DNA from 4 places in the Pseudomonas sp. AC355 genome. Region 1 is predicted to be linked to each of the others. Evidence: riboswitches for the same ligand, from Rfam matches in the RefSeq annotation. Region 1 holds a riboswitch; each other region holds the start of a gene.

Region 1 (4,502 bases):
CGGGTGAGGATCAGTGTTTGCGAAACATCCGGCAGCGTCAGCTCGCTTTCCAGCAGGGCGGCGCAGGCTGCCGTCGCGGTGACCCCCGGGATGATCTCGAAAGGGATGCCCAGGGCGCGCAGATGACGAATCTGCTCACCGATGGCGCCGTACAGCGATGGATCACCGGAATGTACCCGTGCCACATTCTCGCCGCGCCCGTGGGCGGCGTGCAGCAGGGCGATGATTTCATCGAGATGCAGTTCGGCGGTGTTCACCACCAGGCTGGCCTGATGGCCTTCGAGCAGCGCTTCGGGCACCAGGGAACCGGCGTAGAGAATTACGGGGCAGGAACGAATCAGACGTTGGCCTTTCACGGTGATCAGCTCGGGGTCGCCGGGGCCGGCGCCGATGAAATAGACGGTCATGGGATTCCTGGGCTGCAAGCGGCAAATGGTGGAGGCCTGCTGCTGTAGGAGCCGCGACCCCGCGGCGAATGGCGTGAGCGATGCCGTTTCGCGGCGAGGCTGCAATTCTTTCGCGCCGAGGTCGACGCTCCTACAGTAACGGCGTTTCTAAGGTTCGATGTCTGCGATAGCCAGCGTGGCAGTGGCGCTCTTGCGCTTGGTTATCCACAGGCGTGCGGTTCGACCACCGAGGCGTTCGGCCAGGGCCAACGCGCTGGCTTCTGCAACGCTCGGGCTGCCGGTAACGTGCAGGGCAATAGCCGAGGTCTGGCTCAGGCGCTCATGGTAACCCGTCAGCGCATCCGCGGGCATGAAGCTGATGGGCAGGCCCAGATGCTCGGCCAACTGCAGCAATCCGGGCTCGTCAGCCTTGTGTTCGCTGCTGGCCAGGGCTGTCAGCTTGGCAGTGCTCGAGCCATGCTCGGCCAGCGTATCGTCGAGCAATGCCAGCAGCTCGCTCAGCGAACACCCGCGCCGGCAACCCAGGCCAGCGACGAGGGTAGGGCGCTCGTTCATTCTGCGTGTCGAGTGCGGTCATGGAACCAGGCGGCAGCCAGCCCCAGAGCAGCCCAGAACGCAGCGTTGGTGAGCAGCGAGGCAAGGATGAATTCGTGCTCCAGCGCTTCGGGTGCCAGGCTTTCATGCACCTCAGGCTGCGGTGCGCCAATCACATGGGGCAGCGCCAGAATCACCAGGCCCAGTATGCGCAGCATCCAGTTGCCGCCAAATGCCAGCAGCGCCAGGCCTGCAGCGGTCGAAGCAGCGGTGCCGATCCACCAGTACTGGCGCAGTAGCAGCTCGGCCGCGGCGGTACCTGGCAGCTCCGGCGGCAAGCCGCTCGAGGGCGCGAGCACGAAGGTGGCGAAACCGGCCAGCCCCCAGAGCAGGCCCTGCCAGGTTTTTTCGGGGGCGCGCAGGGTGAACAGGCCAGCGAGCATCAGTGCGAAGCCCACGCCCACCACCAGATTGCTCAAGCCTGTGGATAACAGCCGTTGCCAGCCGTCTTCGGGTGCCCAGGCTTCACCATCGTGGCCGTGACCGCCTGCGGCTTCATGGTCGTGAGCGGAGCTGGCGGTGTCGTGGTTATGTTCAATAATGGCGGCGGGCTCGGCGACTTCGAACGTTTCCGCGTGCAGGATCAGTGGGGTTACCCACAGGCTCTGCAACAAGGTCAGCACGATGGCGGCGAGCAGGCCGGCGAAGCCGGCAGTCTGGGCGATGCGCTTGATCATCATGGCGTCCTCAGTGGCACGGAAACGCGGCGCTATGCCGGGTATCGTGGGCGGCGTTATGCAGGGCTTCTACGTGGGAAAAGCCGGCGAAGAAGATCAGCACGGCGCCCAGAACGCAGCTGCCAACGGCGAGCAAGATACGTTGCGACAAGGGACGCGCAGAGGCGGTGGAATTCGAAAGGACGCTGCTGGACATGATCGTAGACCTCAGGGGTAAACGGCACAGCAGGACACGGCGAGACTGCCCGCACAGGCGGGCGATAGTCGGCGCGTGCCCGCCCACCGCGGGTTGCCAAACAGAGGATTCAGGCCGGTCTCCGGGCTCACGATGATCACTGGGCAGTGATAAGGATCGGCCTTCCCATGCTCTCGCACAGTGGCCAAAACGATCCTGACATTCGCTTACCGTTGCGGGGGCAGCGCCGGACTCGAACCGGCTTCCCGTTTCACCTCACGCACGGCGGCGTGAGACACCTGAAACAACTGCGCAAGAACACCATGAAGCGGCAGATGCGTCAATATGTTACGCCATTTGTGGGTAAGAGCTTGCGTGGTGCGTTGCCCGGAGGTCATTCAAGTACCCGATAGTTGAGATTGGATGATCTTGCTAACTGATCCCAATTAAAATTGTTAACGCACCTTGTTTTGCGATAATTTTCAGGAGGCTGATCGGAGATTGGCCATTACTATCAGCTTTTGATGGGTATATCAGGGATGAAATTTTTACCGTTCTTTTTCTGGCGCATTTGCGCCTTCCTTCTCGTAGCCCTGTCCAGTCCAGCGCTGCAGGCAACACCTGCCCATGGCTTGGAGATTCCAGGCTTTGGCCGCGCCATATCGATAGATGAAGCCAATGCATTTCTGGATCGGGGCCGACGGTTCTCCTACAGGGGAAAACAACTTCAACCGGTCGGTGACTGGTACCAGCGCAACAGCCGCTATTATCTGTTAGGTGATGACAGGACACTGCTGGCTGTGGGTACGGGTAAAGAGGTCTTGTCGTTCGAGTACTTCAAGACGGGTGCCCAGTTGATTAATATCCATGAAACGGGTGTACCGGTTGCAACTCCACTCAGCACGTTCACCATGCTGGGGTGGCCGCAGAGCAATCCCGACTTGCGGGTATTTCCTCAATTCGACCTGGCATTGTCCGCATCGACAGGTGAGCTGCGTAAATACTCCGTTGCGCCATATGGCGATGAGGGCCTGCTGTTGGTTTCTCCAGACCTCAGCCGTGCCGTGTCACGCAGTGCCTATGGGGCCGTCATTCTGATGGAGCCAGGTAAAGGGCTGATTGGCATGATCTGGCCCGACGAGAAGGCATTGGAAGAAGCCCGTCAGGAGGTTCGCCTTGAGGGGGGACGCCTAGACGCTACAGGCAGATATGATCGTGGTTCGCAGTTTGGTCTGTTCGAGCCTTATGCAAGGTACCAATGGACGAAAAAGAATTTTGAATGGTACCGCGTGGGCGCTCAATGGCATCTTCGAGGTTTGGGTAAAACTACGGAGCCAGAGCCAGTATCGACGGACTTTTATAAGTTCCTTCAGAACTATTATCAGAGCTTGGTCAAAAGTGGAAAGCCATTGCCCTGGCGAAACTTTCGCGCTGGCCATCCCGGTATAAAAGTGCTGCCTGTCGATGATTTGCGATTGATGCCACCCTGTAATTGTGGTGTGTATTATTATAGCGGTCATCAACTCCCATTGGCATTTTCCTTAGATCGGCCGCTTAAGTTGCTCGGTGTCAATGTCGAAGCGTTTGGGCTCTCAGGAAAAAAATTCCTGCCGCGTCTTTACACACGGATGGAAAGGAGTTCCATATTGTCTGCCATGACTCGTCACTTCGCTTCGCAGGGTTTGCGCATGGAGCCGCTTAATGAAGATCATCATATCGTCAGGGGTGGGGCGGTGAAGCTGTTCGTAAGAGTTTATCGGACCGCTGACCCCAATACTCAGGCTATCGATATAGCCAGTCGCGGCGCATTTGATTGTATGGAATGTTATGATGAGTGAATCAAAATTTCTTTTTCAACAAGTGTTCTTTGTAGTGTTGTTACTTCTTCTGGCGGGATGTCGCTCGCATGAATATACGCCGACGGTACCTAGCGTAGAATTCGATAAAGGTAAAAGTCTGGGCAGCTTAGAAGTGCAATATGACTATGCCAAAGACGATGCTCCTACTTTGAGTAGTGCCTTTCGCCGTAATGTGATCGATTCGGATATTGGCGTTGCAGGGACATATATATTTTTGGTGGCCTATCCAACTCTGAAAGTTGATGAAGATTATTCTTCGCTAGATTTAAAAGGTGAGGCGCTGGGGGATGGGGGGTGGCGATTTCTTATTCCCTCTAAGTCGGGCTGGAACGGGCCTCAGGATCTGAACCTGCGTTTTGCCAATGGCGATCTATTTTTATTTCGTTTTCTTAAGGGGCAAAGTTGTTTGAGTGAGTACTCACTCGATACACCGGGCAGAGAGGCGCTTCACATTAAAGTGAGTTTCAAAGAACAAGGTTGTCTGCTGCCGTGTTCGCCTTCGCAAAATGACCCCAATAGATGTTCTCATTTCTGGCGCTGAGCGTTCAGGTTTCCGGTTCTCCGGTGATTGTTCTGTATGCAGCGAATTTTCGTACAGAACTTTAGGGGGCTTGTGGTCTATACAGGTGACTGTGCTCGGCGTCGTACAGCGCCGATGACGAATGCGCCTGGGATTATCTCGAACGGAATGCGTAAGGGCGTGCAGTGCTGCCTCCCAAACGTATGGGCATTACTCGCCAGCGTGGCAAGGTTACCCACAGTCAGAACCTGCCGAATCAGGTTATGGATG
Region 2 (4,502 bases), 3.4 Mb from region 1:
TAGTTCCAGCCGGCGAAGAACAGATCCGCATCGGCCTCCAGCAAGGTCTCTACGGAGGGATAGCGGCTGGCCAGTTCGGGCACATCGCCGAGCGAATTCTTGAAGGCAGGATCCAGGGTTTTCCAGCCGCTGATGCCGGTGTAGCCGACCATACGCTCGCGTAGGCCAAGGGTGATCAGCATGCTGGTCATGTTGATGTCGTGGCTGACCACGCGCTGGGGCGCCTGCTCGAAAGTCACGTCACGGTCACAGCTGCGCACCGTGAGTGGATAGTCGCTGGCAACTGCCGGCAGCGCGAGCAGCGCCAGCGACAGACTGCAAAAGTATCTGAGGGTCTTCATTGGGTAATCCAGGTGATCCGTGGGTAGGCATGCAGCGGATGGCTGTCGACCAACGCCCGCACACCGAATACGCGCTGCAACAGCTCGGCGCTCAGCACCTCGGCAGGTGTGCCGCTGGCGACCAGACGGCCAGCGGCCATGACATAGAGGCGGTCGCAGAAAGCCGCCGCCAGGTTCAGGTCGTGAAAGCTGGCCAGGGTACTCAGGCCGAGGCTGCGCAGGTGCTGCAACAACTCCAGTTGGTAACGCGGGTCGAGGTGGTTGGTCGGCTCGTCGAGAATCAGCAAGCCGGGTTGCTGAACCAGCGCACGGGCCAGCAACACCCGTTGTTTCTCGCCGCCGGAAAGGGTGGCGAACGCCTGACCCGCCTGCGCAGTCAGGCCGACCTGCTGCAGCGCCTGGGCCACCATTGCGGCGTCCTCGGCGCTGTCGCCGGCGAACAACCCCTGGTGCGGCGTGCGCCCCATGGCGACCACATCGGCGACGCTGAGGCCGAACTCCTGCGGAAACTCCTGCAGCACCACGGCGATGCGCTGCGCACTCCAGCGCGGGGTCTGCCGCCAGAGGTTCTCGCCGTCGAGATGCAAGCTGCCGCTCGCCGGCTCGCTGGAACGATAGGCGCAGCGCAACAGGCTGGTCTTGCCGCTGCCGTTGGGGCCGATAAGGCCGACGAACTCGCCTTCACCGATATGCAGATCGATGTCCTGCAACAGCCAGCGTGGCGCACTGCGCCGACTCTCGACGGCCCATGACAGCTTTTCGATACGTAGCCTCGACATGCCCGACTCCTGCTTGTGGCGCACCGGCAAACTACCCGGTGCGCCGGCGTTTAGAAGCTGTAGTCAGCGCTGACGAAGAACGAGCGTGGCTCGCCCAGGTACCACTGCTGGCCATTGTTGCTCGTGGTGGTGGCGTACTGACGGTCGAACAGGTTGTTCAACTGCAGGCCGAGGGTCAGATCCTTCTGCAGATGCCAGTCGAAGTTGGCGTCCACCACGGTGTAACTCGGTACCCTGACGCTGTTGGCGTTGTCGGCGTAGCGGCTGTCCACATAACGGGCGCCGGCACCGACGCTGAAACGCTCGGCAAAGTCCTTGCTCAACCACAGGTTGGCGGAACGACGCGGCACGTTGGTGGGGCGATTGCCCTGGAAATCGTCGCCACCGCTGACGAACTCGTCGTACTCGGCGCGCACCAGTGCCGCATTGGCAGACAGCTGCACGGCATAGGGCAGGCGCAGCTCGAGGGTCGCCTCGATACCATCCGAGGATTGCTGGCCAACCTGCTGCTGGACGGTCGGGTTGGCCGGGTCGGTACTGAGCAGCTTGTTCTTGACGATGTGATAGGCGGCCAGCGTCCACTCGCCACGGTTATCGAAAAACTGCTGTTTGATGCCCACTTCGGTTTGCTTGGCGGTGCTCAGATCCCACTGCTGCTGGCCCGCACTGAGAGTCAGCAGGTTGCCGACGCCTTCGGTGCTGGTGGCGTACTGACCGTACAGCGACAAGTCATCGGTCAGCGCGAACACCAGGCCGGCGCGCCAGTTGTTGCCGGTCAGGCTACGGTCGCTGCGGGTGCCGGCCAGCAGATCATCACGATTCAGGTGTACCTGGTCACGGCGCACACCGGTGACCAGTGCCAGTTGCTCGGTGAGCTGCGTGCGGTTCTCGGCGAACAACGAGAACTGACGCGCCTGATTGGCTTCGCGAGCGCGATACGGGTCATTGCTGATGTAGCTACCACCACCGGACTGGCCGAGTGGCACGCTGTCGCTGAGGGTATTGCCGAAATCATGCTTGCGCACGAAACGGATGGAGTTGTAGTCCACGCCAACCACGGTGCGGCTGTCGAGGCCGAACAGCGAATGCTGCAGGGTGAACGTCTGGCGGTCGCCGATCTGTTCCTGGGTGTGCTTGATGCTGATGAAATCGCTACGCTCGACTAAATCACCCGGCTGCCAGGTGTAGGTTTCAGCGTTGCGCCAGCGCCGCTGGGTCTTGAGGTAGTACAGCTGGTTGCTGGCACTCAGGTTGTCGCTGATCGTCCAGTCGGTCACCAAGCGGGTCGACTGGTCGTTGTACTGCAGCGTGGCGTTCTCGACGTTGTAGTTACGCTCGCGCAGGCTTTCGCGGTAGTGACCATCCACCAACGGCGTGCCGAAATACTGCTGCGGCTCCTGATTACCGTAATCGTGACTGAGGGTGAAGCTCAGGTCGTCGGTCGCCTCCCAGCGCAATGCAGCACTGATGGCCAGGCTCTCGGAATCACCACGGTCGACCCAGCCATTGCTGGCCTGCTGATTGAGATTGAAACGGTAGCTCAGGCGGTCGTTCAGGGAGCCGCCGCTATCGAGTGCCATCTGTTGACGATCATCGGAGCCGTAACCCAGACGCACGCGATTGCGGATCTCGCCCTCGAAAGGCTTCTTCGGCACCACGTTGATCACCGCGCCCGTCGCCCCTTCGCCGTACAGCACCGAGGCCGGGCCACGGAGGATGTCGATACGCTCCACCGACCAGGTATCGACCGGAAAGGTCACGGTGCCGGCGCCGACATAAAGACGGGTGCCGTCATACAGCTGCATGGTCGAGCTGTGCCCGGTAAAACCCCGGGCGGACAACGCGGTGCCGCCATTGCCGGGCGTGCCCATGAAGGTGATGCCAGGTGAACGGGTGACGGCCTCCTGGACGGTGGCGTTGTTGCGCTTCTGGATCTGCTCGGCGCCAATGCTGCTGACGCTGGCGGGCGTTTCCAGTGGCGTCAGATTCAGGCGCGAGCCGGTCGTTGCCAGCGTATGCAGATCAGGCGGCGACGACTCATCGGCCGTGCCGGTGATCGCCGTCGAGGGCAAGGCTATTGAAGCGTTCGACTCGGCGGCCTGAGCCGGCAAGGCGAACAGCACGCAGGGCACTAGGCCCATGCGCAGGGATTTGCCCGACAGGGCATCGAACAGGGAATATCGGGACATGTCGTTCCACTCGAAACAGGAATGAATGAATCCCGGAGGGAACAACGCATAGGGAATCGCAGGCGCACGAAGCCCACGGAAACCGGCCTGCGCCCGCCCACCGCGGGTTTGCCAAACAGAAGTTTCGGGCCGGTCTCCGGGCTCACGAGGGTCATGAAGCATTCACCTTCCCATGCCGTGGCACAGTGGTTAATCGAATGCTTCGCTCGCATACCGTTGCGGGGGCAGCGCCGGACTGATCATTTTGGAGGTGACCTCTCAATGACGAACCGGCTTCCCGTTTCACCCCATGCACGGCGGCATGGGACACCTGAAACTGGCGCGCATCTGACCATCGAAGCGTCGAGCCGTCAATCATCGCCATGCAGCGGCCTCGATCCATGCACCATGGCATCGCCGGCTGGGATAACATCGCCCGACCCCGGATTGGCCAGGAAACACAGGATGCAGCGAGACGATGATCGAGCGACCGGCAGGCGCTCCGCTACCGCCCCAGGCAAGCCGCCGACGCTGGCGGATGTGGCCAAGGTCGCAGGCGTTTCGCCGATCACCGTGTCGCGCACGCTCAACCAGCCGGAGATCGTCCGCCCGGAACTGCGCGAAAAGGTCTTTCGTGCCGTGCACAAGACCGGCTACGTGCCGGCCATGCTCACCGGCGTGGCCGAGCAGCGCAGCCGGCTGATTTCCCTGCTGGTGCCGACGATTGCCAATTCGATCTTCTCGGACACGGTGCAGGCGCTGATCGACACCCTCACCGAAGCCGGCCACGAGACGCTGATCGGCCTGACCAACTACAGCGCCGAACGCGAAGAGCAGCTACTCGACGCCATCTTGCGGCGGCGCCCCGATGGCATCGTACTGACCGGCACCCTACACACCAAAGCCAGCCGCACGCGCCTGTCGCGCTCGGGCATTCCGATCGTCGAGTCCTGGGATCTCGCGCCGCGGCCGCTGGACATGTTGGTGGGCTTTTCCCACGAAGCGGTCGGCGTGGCCACCGCGCGCTACCTGATGGGCAAGGGCTATCGGCGCTTCGCCGTGGTGACCCTGGATGACCCACGCGGCCACCGACGCTGCGAAAGCCTGATCAGCGAACTGGCGAGCCAGGGGATTACCGAGGTGCCGCGCGTGGTGTTGCCGCCACCGGCAACGGTGAACCTCGGCCGTGAGGGCCTGCAGCGTCTGTTAGCAGG
Region 3 (4,502 bases), 2.6 Mb from region 1:
CGACAGCTGGTGCTGGATATCCAGATGGTTGGTGGGCTCGTCGAGCAGCAGGATCTGCGGTTTCTGCGCCAGCGCCCGGGCGATGTGCACGCGCTGCCGTTCACCACCCGACAGGGTGCTCCAGGCTCGCTCCGGCATTTCGGCCATGTCCACGTCGGCCAGTGCCTGAACGACGATCCGTTCGTCCTCCGCCGACCAGGGCTGCAAGGCCGACAGCCAGGGCGTACGGCCCAGCTCGACGGCATCGCGCACCGTCACCGCATCACCGGTGTCGGCCTGTTGCTCGACGAATGCCAACTGGCGGGCGACATCGCGGCGACTCAGGCCACCTAGCGGCTTGCCCTGCAGGTGTACACGACCACTGCCCGGTGTGCGGATGCCGGACAGCAGCTTGAGCAAGGTCGACTTCCCCGAACCATTGGGACCGATCAGACCGAGCGTCTCGCCCTGGCGCAATTGCAGGTCGACGCCGGCGACGATCGCCCTTCCCTTCACCGACCAGCCCAAGTCGCTGCACTGCAGCACCGTACTCACCGCACCCGCCTCCCACGTACCAGAATCACCGCGAAGGCCGGCGCGCCGATCAACGCGGTGACCACGCCAATCGGCAGTACCTGCCCCTTGATCACCGTACGCGACAGCACGTCGGCGGCGATCAGGAACACCGCGCCGGTCAGGGCTGCGACCGGCACCAGCCGGCCATGCCGCACGCCGACCAGCAGCCGTGCAGCGTGAGGAATCACCAGGCCTACGAAACCGATGGAGCCGACGATCGACACCATCACCGCCGTGACCAGCGCCGCGCAGGCGATCAGCGTGGCCTGTACCCGGCGCACCGGTACGCCCAGCGACGCCGCCGATTCGGCACCGAAGGTGAAGGCATCCAGGGCGCGGGTATGCCAGGCCACCAGCAGCACCCCGGCCAGCGCCACGGGCACGGCCAGGGCGACATCGTGCCAGTTGACGCCGCTGAGGTTGCCGAGCAGCCAGAACATGATGCCCCGGGCCTGCTCGGCGCTGGCCGACTTGGTGATCAGGAACGAGGTCAGTGCATTGAACAACTGGGAGCCGGCGATGCCAGCGAGAATGATCTGCCCGGTGCCATTCAGCGCGCCGCCGCCCGCTGCCCGCGCCAGCAATGCGACCAGGCTGAAGGCGGCGATTGCGCCAATGAAGGCGCCCATCGAAAGCGACAGCATGCCCGCGCCGAGCCCCAGCAGCGCCACCGAAACCGCTCCGGTGGAAGCACCGGCGGAAATCCCCAACAAATAAGGATCGGCCAGTGGATTGCGCAGCAGCGCCTGCAGCACCACCCCACACACCGACAGCCCGGCGCCGCAACAGGCGGCGACCAGGGCGCGGGTCAGGCGGTAGTTCCAGACGATGCCCTCGTCGATCGGGTCGAGCACGAAGCCTGCCCCGAACAACTTGTTGGCCAGCACCTGGAAGACCACCGACAGCGGAATACGGGTCTCCCCCAGCGCCACACCGACGACCACCGCTACGGCCAGCAACAGCAGGCAGATGATGGTGAGCAGGAACAGGCGGGAGCCGCGAGCAATCATTTCTGCAGATCGAACCCGTCAACGGCCTTCGCCAGGGTTTCGATGCCGGTGACCATGCGCAGCGAAGCCTGCATGCCGTCAGCATCGAGAATCACGATGCGGCCGTTCTTCACGGCATCCATGTGCTTGGCGACCGGATCATTACGCAGGAATTCGAGTTTCTTCTCCACGTCGTCAGCCGGGAAACGGCGGCGATCCATGCGCGCGAGTACCAGCACGGTCGGGTTGGCCTTGGCCAGGGTTTCCCAGCCGACCGTCGGCCACTCTTCGCTGGACTCGACCACGTTGCGCAGGCCCAGCGACTTCATCATGGTGTCGGCGACGCCTTTCTGGCCGGCCATGTAGGGATCGAGATCCAGATCGGCGCTGGAGAACCAGAACGCAGCGGAGATTTGCTTGGCCTGACGCTGCCCGGCGTTGGCGACCGCTTTGCCGAGCCTGTCCTGCAGACTGGCGACCAGCTTGTCGCCCTCAGCCTGCACGTCGAAGATTTGCGCCAGTTGCTGCACGCTCTTGTACAGGCTGTCGATCTGGAAAGGCTGCAGGCGGGTACCGTCGGCACCGACCAGATTGTCCTTGCCCTCGCAGTCGGACGGCATGATGTAGGTGGGAATCTTCAGCTCGTGAAACTGCTCACGGGTGCCGACCACGCCCTGCTTGCCAACCATCCACTCGAACTGCACGGCCACCAGACCGGGGCGCTTGTTGATCACCGACTCGAAGCTCGGGTCATTGTCGGCCAGCCGCTCGACCTTGGCGTTCTGCGTCTCGAACTCGGGCAGCACGTTGCTGAACCACAGCGAGGTACCCACCAGGCGGTCGCCAAGCCCGAGGGAATAGAGAATTTCTGTGCCGGCTTGGCCGATGGTCACGGCGCTCTTGGGCGCAGCGGCGAAGCTCAGTTCATGGCCGCAGTTCTCGAGGGTCAGGGGATACTGAGTCGGGGCGGCGGCCAGCGCCATCGAAGACAGGCCAAGGGTGGCGGCCAGAACGGCAAAACGAGACACGGTCATGCGGGTGATCTCCCAATCAACAGATACGCATAAATGGCAGTGCGCAGGCTGGAGAACACATCACGCCAAGCGGCCATGGCCGCACCTGTCCCTAAGGAAGGTGATTACGGATGCCCCTCCCGGACACCCCGCCGGCTGGTTCGATTGCAGCGCCCGAGCAGGGCTGCACTGCAGCTGCTCAGACCTATGCCGGCAGGTCTCCTGACTGGTACGTCGTGGCAACGCTGCGGCCTTCCCGGATTCGAACCCAGTGACACTAATGCAACGATGCTCAGTACCTACAGTTGCGGGGGCAGTTCCGTTTGGCCACCAGAGGTGGCGACGGATTCCCTATTAATTCCTCGCGGAAACCGGCGGGCGGCATCTTAAACGATTAGGTCGCTCCCCTGCAGCGCTTCGCTGGAGTTTCTGCGCATTCATCCCAACAAGCCGGAAGCCAGTGCAGCACTTGTACGGCTAATTTCGGCGGCCATTATTGTTACAACATAACAATTTAGCAAGTCCAGTTCAGCGCTCATTTCAGCTTCTGATCTGGAAGATCCGAGGGCCGATTGAGGCCTGCGGGAAAAATCCAGATTCGGGCTTGAAATGAGAACAAAAATCAATAAGACTGAATATTGTTACTTTATAACGTATTTATTGGAGCACTTATGAAACCTGGTATCCACCCTGAATATCGCCCCGTTCTATTCCACGACGTCTCGGCTGACGCCTACTGGCTGATCGGCTCCACGGTCAGCACCGACAAGACCCGCGAGCACAGCGACGGCAACGTCTACCCCTACGTCACGCTCGATATTTCCAGCGCCTCGCACCCGATCTACACCGGCCAGCAGCGCCAGACTGCAAGCGAAGGACGAGTGGCCGGCTTCAACAAGCGCTTCGCCGGTTTTGCAGGAGCCCGCTCATGAAAGTGCTCGCGTCGCTGCGCACCGCCAAATTGCGCCACCGCGATTGCCAGATCGTCAAACGTCGTGGCCGCATCTACGTGATCTGCAAGACCGAGCCACGCTTCAAGTGCGTGCAAGGCCGGCCCAAACCGCAGCGCAAGAACAAGGGGTAAGTGCCTGCATCAGCCTCTCGGCGCGATCGCAGCCGTCTCTCCAAGTCCGCGGCGCGACAACCATTCGCCCGCAAGCGGGCTCCTACAGTATCGAGGCGTCTGCAAAATGGATGTTCAGCGCCATTTCGGTGGGAGCGCCGCCCTCGGCGCGAATGCGATTGCGGTCATCCCGCGGCTGGCGCCGTGACGACCTGGCCATGCGACAAGCCCGGCCAACTTCAACCTGCCACCTCCCCCAGCTCACGCAAATAGCTCCAGGGATAGATGCCGCGGTCGTGGCCATCGTCGAATACCAGTTGCAGCCCATAGCCCTGAGGGTGGACTGCCGTGATGCGGACGCCATCCGGTGCCACGTCGATGCGCTGCGCCAGCCGGGCCGCCCGGCATTTCGAGCACGGGCACCCGGCGCGCAGGCGCCCGTGAGCAAGCACCTGTACCTGCCCTTGCCCCCACTCCACGGTCAATGTCGCTTGCGTGGCACTGTTATGTATTGCGACGGGTGCCTGGTTCATGGCTTTTGCAGGCGCAACTGGCCGATGGCGATACGCACCGCTTTGCGCACTTCCGGATCGGCATCGTGCTCAACAGCCAGCAATGCTGGCAGTGCCTGAGCGTCGCCCAGCTCGCCAAGCGCCAGTGCGGACTCCTTGCGCAGGTTGCTGATCGCGTGCCCGAGCAGTTCCACCAGCGCCTCACGCGCCGCAGCGAATCGCAGGCGGCCGAGCGAGCGCACGGCACGCAGTCGTACCTGCCAATAGCTGTCGCCAAGCGCCTCCAGTAGCGCAGGGCCGGCGCCGGCCTGGCCGACTTTGCCGAGGGTGGTGGCTGCCTCCTCACGCACCTGCCATTCGCGATCCTTGA
Region 4 (4,502 bases), 150 kb from region 1:
GTCACGGCGTTGGCCACCAACCGACCACCGGGCTTGAGCGCGCGCCAGCAACTTTCCAGCACGCCGGGCGCGGTCACCCCGCCACCGATGAAGATGGCGTCTGGCGCTGCCAGCCCGGCCAGCGCCTCGGGTGCCCGCCCGGCCACCAGTTGCAGGCTCGGCACGCCAAGGGCATCGCGGTTGTGGGCGATATGCCCCTGGCGTCCTTCATCAGCCTCGATGGCGATGGCGCGGCAGCTGGGGTGCGCGCGCAGCCACTCGATGCCGATGGAGCCGCAACCGGCACCGACATCCCAGAGCAGTTCGCCGGGCAGCGGCGCCAAGCGCGCCAGGGTGATGGCGCGCACATCGCGCTTGGTCAGTTGTCCGTCATGGCGATAGGCATCGTCCGGCAGGCCCGGCGTGAGCGGCAGGCGCATGGCGTCATCACTGGCCACGCAGTCGATCGCCACCAGATTCAGATCAGCAGATCGAGCCAGCGACCAGCCATCAGCCAGGCCATCGATACGCCGCTCACGCTCACCGCCCAGGTGTTCGAAGACGCTCAGCCGACTGGGGCCGAAGCCACGCTCGCGCAGCAATGCGGCAATGGCCGCCGGGCTCTCGCCATCGTTGCTCAGCACCAGCAGGCGTACGCTGGGATGAATCTGCGCATTGAGCGCTGCCAGCGGACGACCCACCAGCGAGACCAGAGGTGTGCTCTGCAGTGGCCAGCCCAGGCGAGCCGCCGCCAGCGAGCAGGAGGAAGGCGCCGGCAGAATATGCAGCTCCTCGCTCGTCAGCTCGCGGGCCAGGCTGGCACCGACACCGAAGAACATCGGGTCACCGCTGGCCAGCACGCAAACCGGCGTGCCGCGGCGCTCCAACACCGGCGCCAGGGAAAAGGGCTTGGGCCATTCCAGACGTGTGGCACGGATGCAATGCGGCAACAGCGCCAGCTGGCGCTCGCTGCCAAACACCTGTTCGGCCGCCAGCAATGCATGTCGCGCCGCCTTGCCGAGGCCGGGGTAGCCGTCTTCACCAATGCCCACGACGGTTAGCCAGCGTGTCATGCGTTTTTCCTCGTTATCAAAATCGCCCAGATCGTTCCTCACGCTCCGCGTGGGAATGCCGCCCAGGACGACGCTCCGCGTCCGATGCTGCACGCTATCGGACGACGCGGCTTTTCATCCTAGCGAACAAAGCGGGCATAATAGCGCCTCTGTCGGTGTCCGTCGGCTACGTGGTACGTAGGCGCGGGCCTAAGAGGGAACACGAGCAGATCGTTCTGCGGCGTGGCTGCCCCCGCAACTGTTGCAGCGAGCGCATGCGCCAATCGCCACTGGGAAACCGGGAAGGCCGGCCACGCGCCATGACCTGCGAGCCAGGAGACCTGCCGACGGATTCAGTCGCATGTGCCCACACCGGGCGGGGTGTCCCGGTGATAGAAGCTCCTCCTTCTCTGGCCTATCCTCGAACGGATGCCCATGTGACCCGACCCCGGTGATCCGTTGAAACAGGCTTTTTGCATTCCATCCCCTGCTGTTCGCCCCTCGGCCTGTCCGGGGTTGCTGCGTATCGTGCAGGCGAAGGATGGCGGCATCTGCCGGATCAAGCTGGCCTGCGGGCGCCTCGATGCCACCGGAGCCGAGCGCATAGCCCAGGCCGCACAACACCATGCAGGCGGCGTGATCGAAGCCACCAACCGCGCCAACCTGCAGATTCGCGGCATCCACGCCGGCAGTGAAGACGCATTGATCGGCGAGTTGCTGGCCGCCGGCCTCGGCCCGAATTCACCCTCTGCCGACGATGTGCGCAACCTGATGGTCAGCCCGGCGGCCGGCCTCGATCCGGCGGCGCTGGTCGACGTATCACCACTGGCCGCCCGCCTGCTGACGACGCTGGAGAACACCCCACGCCTGCACGCGCTGTCGGCCAAGTTCGCCCTGCTACTCGATGGCGGCGAACGCCTGGCCATGCTCGAACACCCTCACGATATCTGGCTCAGCGCCCTGCCGCTGGATGGCCAGATCGGCTATGCGTTCGGTCTCGCCGGTTGCCCGCCACAAGCGCCTGGCGATGTGCCCGCGCTGGCCGTGGTGCCCGAGGCCCATGCCGATGAGCTGCTGCTGGCGCTGCTCGACCTGTTTCTTGAACTGGCCACGCCCGAGCAGACACGCATGCGCCACCTGCTCGCCACTCACCCTGCTAGCGAACTGCTGCAGCGCCTGGGCGAGCGTCTGGGTGACGTGCTGCTGAGCGCGGATGAGTGGCGACGCCGCCCGGCCGAACCTCAAGCGCATATCGGCATCGGCGCACAGCGCCAGCCTGGCCGGGTATATGTCGGTGGCGTCCCTCCATTGGGCCGGCTCGACGCCGAACAGCTGCTCGGACTCGCCGCCTTGGCTCGACGTCTGGGCGATGGCAGCCTGCGCATGACCCCCTGGCAGAGCGTGTTGCTGCCCAATGTCGCCACAGCCGATGCGCAGGCAGCCCTCCAGGCGCTGGAGGGGCTCGGCTTGCTGGTCGATGCCGATGCGCCGCTAGCCCGCATCATCGCCTGTACCGGCTCAAGCGGCTGCGCCAAGGGCCTGGCCGATACCAAAGCCGATGGATGCCGCATGGCCGAGACGCTGAAGGCTGGCCGCCGCCTGGCCGGCCTCCACCTCAGCGGCTGCAGCCGTTCCTGCGCCGCCGCCCACCGTGCCCCCGTGACCCTGCTGGCGGTAGCCGAAGGCCGCTACGATCTGTTCGCCCGCCAGGCGGACAGCAACGATTTCGGCGCGCCACTGGCCCGCCACCTGACACTTGACGAGGCCAGCGAACTGCTGGCCTCGCTTCCCGATACCTGGAGTTTCACCCGATGACCGATTACATCCGCGATGGTCAGGAGATCTATCGCCATTCCTTCTCCATCATCCGCGCCGAGGCCGACCTGAGCGCCATTCCGGCGGATCTCGAGAAGCTCGCGGTGCGGGTCATCCACGCCTGCGGCATGGTCGATGTGGTGCAGGATCTACGCTTCTCCACGGGTGCCGGTGCGGCCGGTCGCCAGGCCCTGGCCAATGGCGCGGCGATTCTCTGCGATGCGCGCATGGTCGCCGAAGGGGTGACCCGTGCGCGCCTGCAAGCGGCCAACCCGGTGCTCTGCACCCTCAACGATGCTGGCGTGCCTGAGCTGGCCAAGAAGCTGGGCAACACCCGTTCGGCGGTGGCGCTGGAGCACTGGCGCGAGCATCTCGAAGGCTCGGTGGTGGTAATCGGCAACGCACCTACCGCGCTGTTCTATCTGCTCGACATGCTGGCTGCGGGCGCGCCCAAGCCAGCGCTGATTCTCGGCTTCCCGGTGGGCTTCGTGGGCGCGGCGGAGTCCAAGGATCTGCTCGCCAGCACCTTTGCCGAGCATGGCGTGCCCTACGTGATCGTCCAGGGCCGTCGGGGCGGTAGCGCCATGGCCGCCGCCGCGGTCAACGCCCTGGCCACGGAGGTCGAGTGATGAACGGTATGGACCGCCCCGGAAAAGGCCGCCTGCTGGGCCTGGGCGTCGGCCCGGGCGACCCCGAGCTGATCACCCTGAAGGCCCTGCGCCTGCTCAAGTCGTCACCCGTGGTCGGCTACTTCGTGGCCAAGGCCAAGGCCAATGTCGGCCAGGGCGGCAACGCCTTCGGCATCATCGAAGGCCACCTGGACGACAGCCAGCAGCGCCTGCCACTGGTGTATCCGGTAACCACCGAAAAACTCGAACCGCCACTGACTTACGAAGGCGTGATCAGCGACTTCTACGACACCTGTGCGGTGCAGATCGCCGAGCATCTGGATGCTGGTCGCGACGTGGCGGTGATCTGCGAAGGCGACCCGTTTTTCTACGGCTCCTACATGTACCTGCACGACCGCCTGGCCGAGCGCTACGAGGCCCAGGTGATCCCCGGCGTGTGCTCGATGCTCGGCAGCGCGGCGGTGCTCGGCGTGCCGCTGGTGTACCGCAATCAGAGCTTGTCGGTGCTCTCTGGCGTGCTGCCCGAAGACGAGCTGCGCGAGCGCCTGCGCGATGCAGAAGCCGCCGTGGTGATGAAACTGGGGCGCAACTTCGAGAAAGTGCGTCGCGTGCTGCAGGACCTTGGTTTGCACGACCGTGCTCACTACGTGGAACGGGCGACCATGGCCAACCAGCGCATCGTGCCGCTGGACGATGTCGAGCCCATGGCCTCGCCGTATTTTTCAATGATCGTGGTGCCCGGTGAGAAGTGGCGGGGTTGAACCGAAACAGCTGTCTCGCAGTAAGCACCTTTTCCGTAGGAGCCAGCTTGCTGGCGATATCGATGGCCAAATCGATAGTTGTGTTGCGGGTCGGATCGTTTCGCCGGCAAGCCAGCTCCTACATGACTCCAGCGAACTCGCCTGCCTGTTCCTGACAGTGGATAAACCATGACCTCTTCACCCGCCATCGTCATCCTCGGCCCCTCTGCGCTGGCCACTGCGCGGCGCATCCAGGCACTTTATCCACAGGCCGTCATCCATGGCCT

What was found. A riboswitch is a leader RNA that binds a small molecule or an ion and turns the genes downstream of it on or off. The one in region 1 is predicted to bind cobalamin.
Region 2: linked by a shared signal. The riboswitch ahead of ACZ0AI_RS01995 (TonB-dependent receptor) and the one ahead of ACZ0AI_RS17915 (CbtB domain-containing protein) in region 1 are both predicted to bind cobalamin.
Region 3: linked by a shared signal. The riboswitch ahead of ACZ0AI_RS06005 (ABC transporter substrate-binding protein) and the one ahead of ACZ0AI_RS17915 (CbtB domain-containing protein) in region 1 are both predicted to bind cobalamin.
Region 4: linked by a shared signal. The riboswitch ahead of cobG (precorrin-3B synthase) and the one ahead of ACZ0AI_RS17915 (CbtB domain-containing protein) in region 1 are both predicted to bind cobalamin.

The regions. Positions count from the first base shown of each region.
Region 1 is NZ_OZ409843.1:3,817,520-3,822,021, forward strand. Features, by position in the region: gene cobM (precorrin-4 C(11)-methyltransferase) at 1-407, opposite strand, end outside; gene ACZ0AI_RS17905 (cobalamin biosynthesis protein) at 555-962, opposite strand; gene ACZ0AI_RS17910 (CbtA family protein) at 959-1,678, opposite strand; gene ACZ0AI_RS17915 (CbtB domain-containing protein) at 1,689-1,874, opposite strand; cobalamin riboswitch at 1,970-2,171, opposite strand; gene ACZ0AI_RS17920 (hypothetical protein) at 2,393-3,691, shown strand; gene ACZ0AI_RS17925 (hypothetical protein) at 3,684-4,253, shown strand.
Region 2 is NZ_OZ409843.1:407,365-411,866, reverse strand. Features, by position in the region: gene ACZ0AI_RS02005 (ABC transporter substrate-binding protein) at 1-341, opposite strand, end outside; gene ACZ0AI_RS02000 (ABC transporter ATP-binding protein) at 338-1,120, opposite strand; gene ACZ0AI_RS01995 (TonB-dependent receptor) at 1,171-3,309, opposite strand; cobalamin riboswitch at 3,420-3,638, opposite strand; gene ACZ0AI_RS01990 (LacI family DNA-binding transcriptional regulator) at 3,754-4,502, shown strand, end outside.
Region 3 is NZ_OZ409843.1:1,260,233-1,264,734, forward strand. Features, by position in the region: gene ACZ0AI_RS05995 (ABC transporter ATP-binding protein) at 1-534, opposite strand, end outside; gene ACZ0AI_RS06000 (FecCD family ABC transporter permease) at 531-1,565, opposite strand; gene ACZ0AI_RS06005 (ABC transporter substrate-binding protein) at 1,562-2,578, opposite strand; cobalamin riboswitch at 2,753-2,948, opposite strand; gene ACZ0AI_RS06010 (type B 50S ribosomal protein L31) at 3,229-3,489, shown strand; gene ykgO (type B 50S ribosomal protein L36) at 3,486-3,641, shown strand; gene ACZ0AI_RS06020 (DUF971 domain-containing protein) at 3,860-4,153, opposite strand; gene ACZ0AI_RS06025 (HEAT repeat domain-containing protein) at 4,150-4,502, opposite strand, start outside.
Region 4 is NZ_OZ409843.1:3,668,068-3,672,569, forward strand. Features, by position in the region: gene cbiE (precorrin-6y C5,15-methyltransferase (decarboxylating) subunit CbiE) at 1-1,052, opposite strand, end outside; cobalamin riboswitch at 1,189-1,394, shown strand; gene cobG (precorrin-3B synthase) at 1,491-2,846, shown strand; gene ACZ0AI_RS17295 (precorrin-8X methylmutase) at 2,843-3,475, shown strand; gene ACZ0AI_RS17300 (precorrin-2 C(20)-methyltransferase) at 3,484-4,236, shown strand; gene cobJ (precorrin-3B C(17)-methyltransferase) at 4,405-4,502, shown strand, end outside.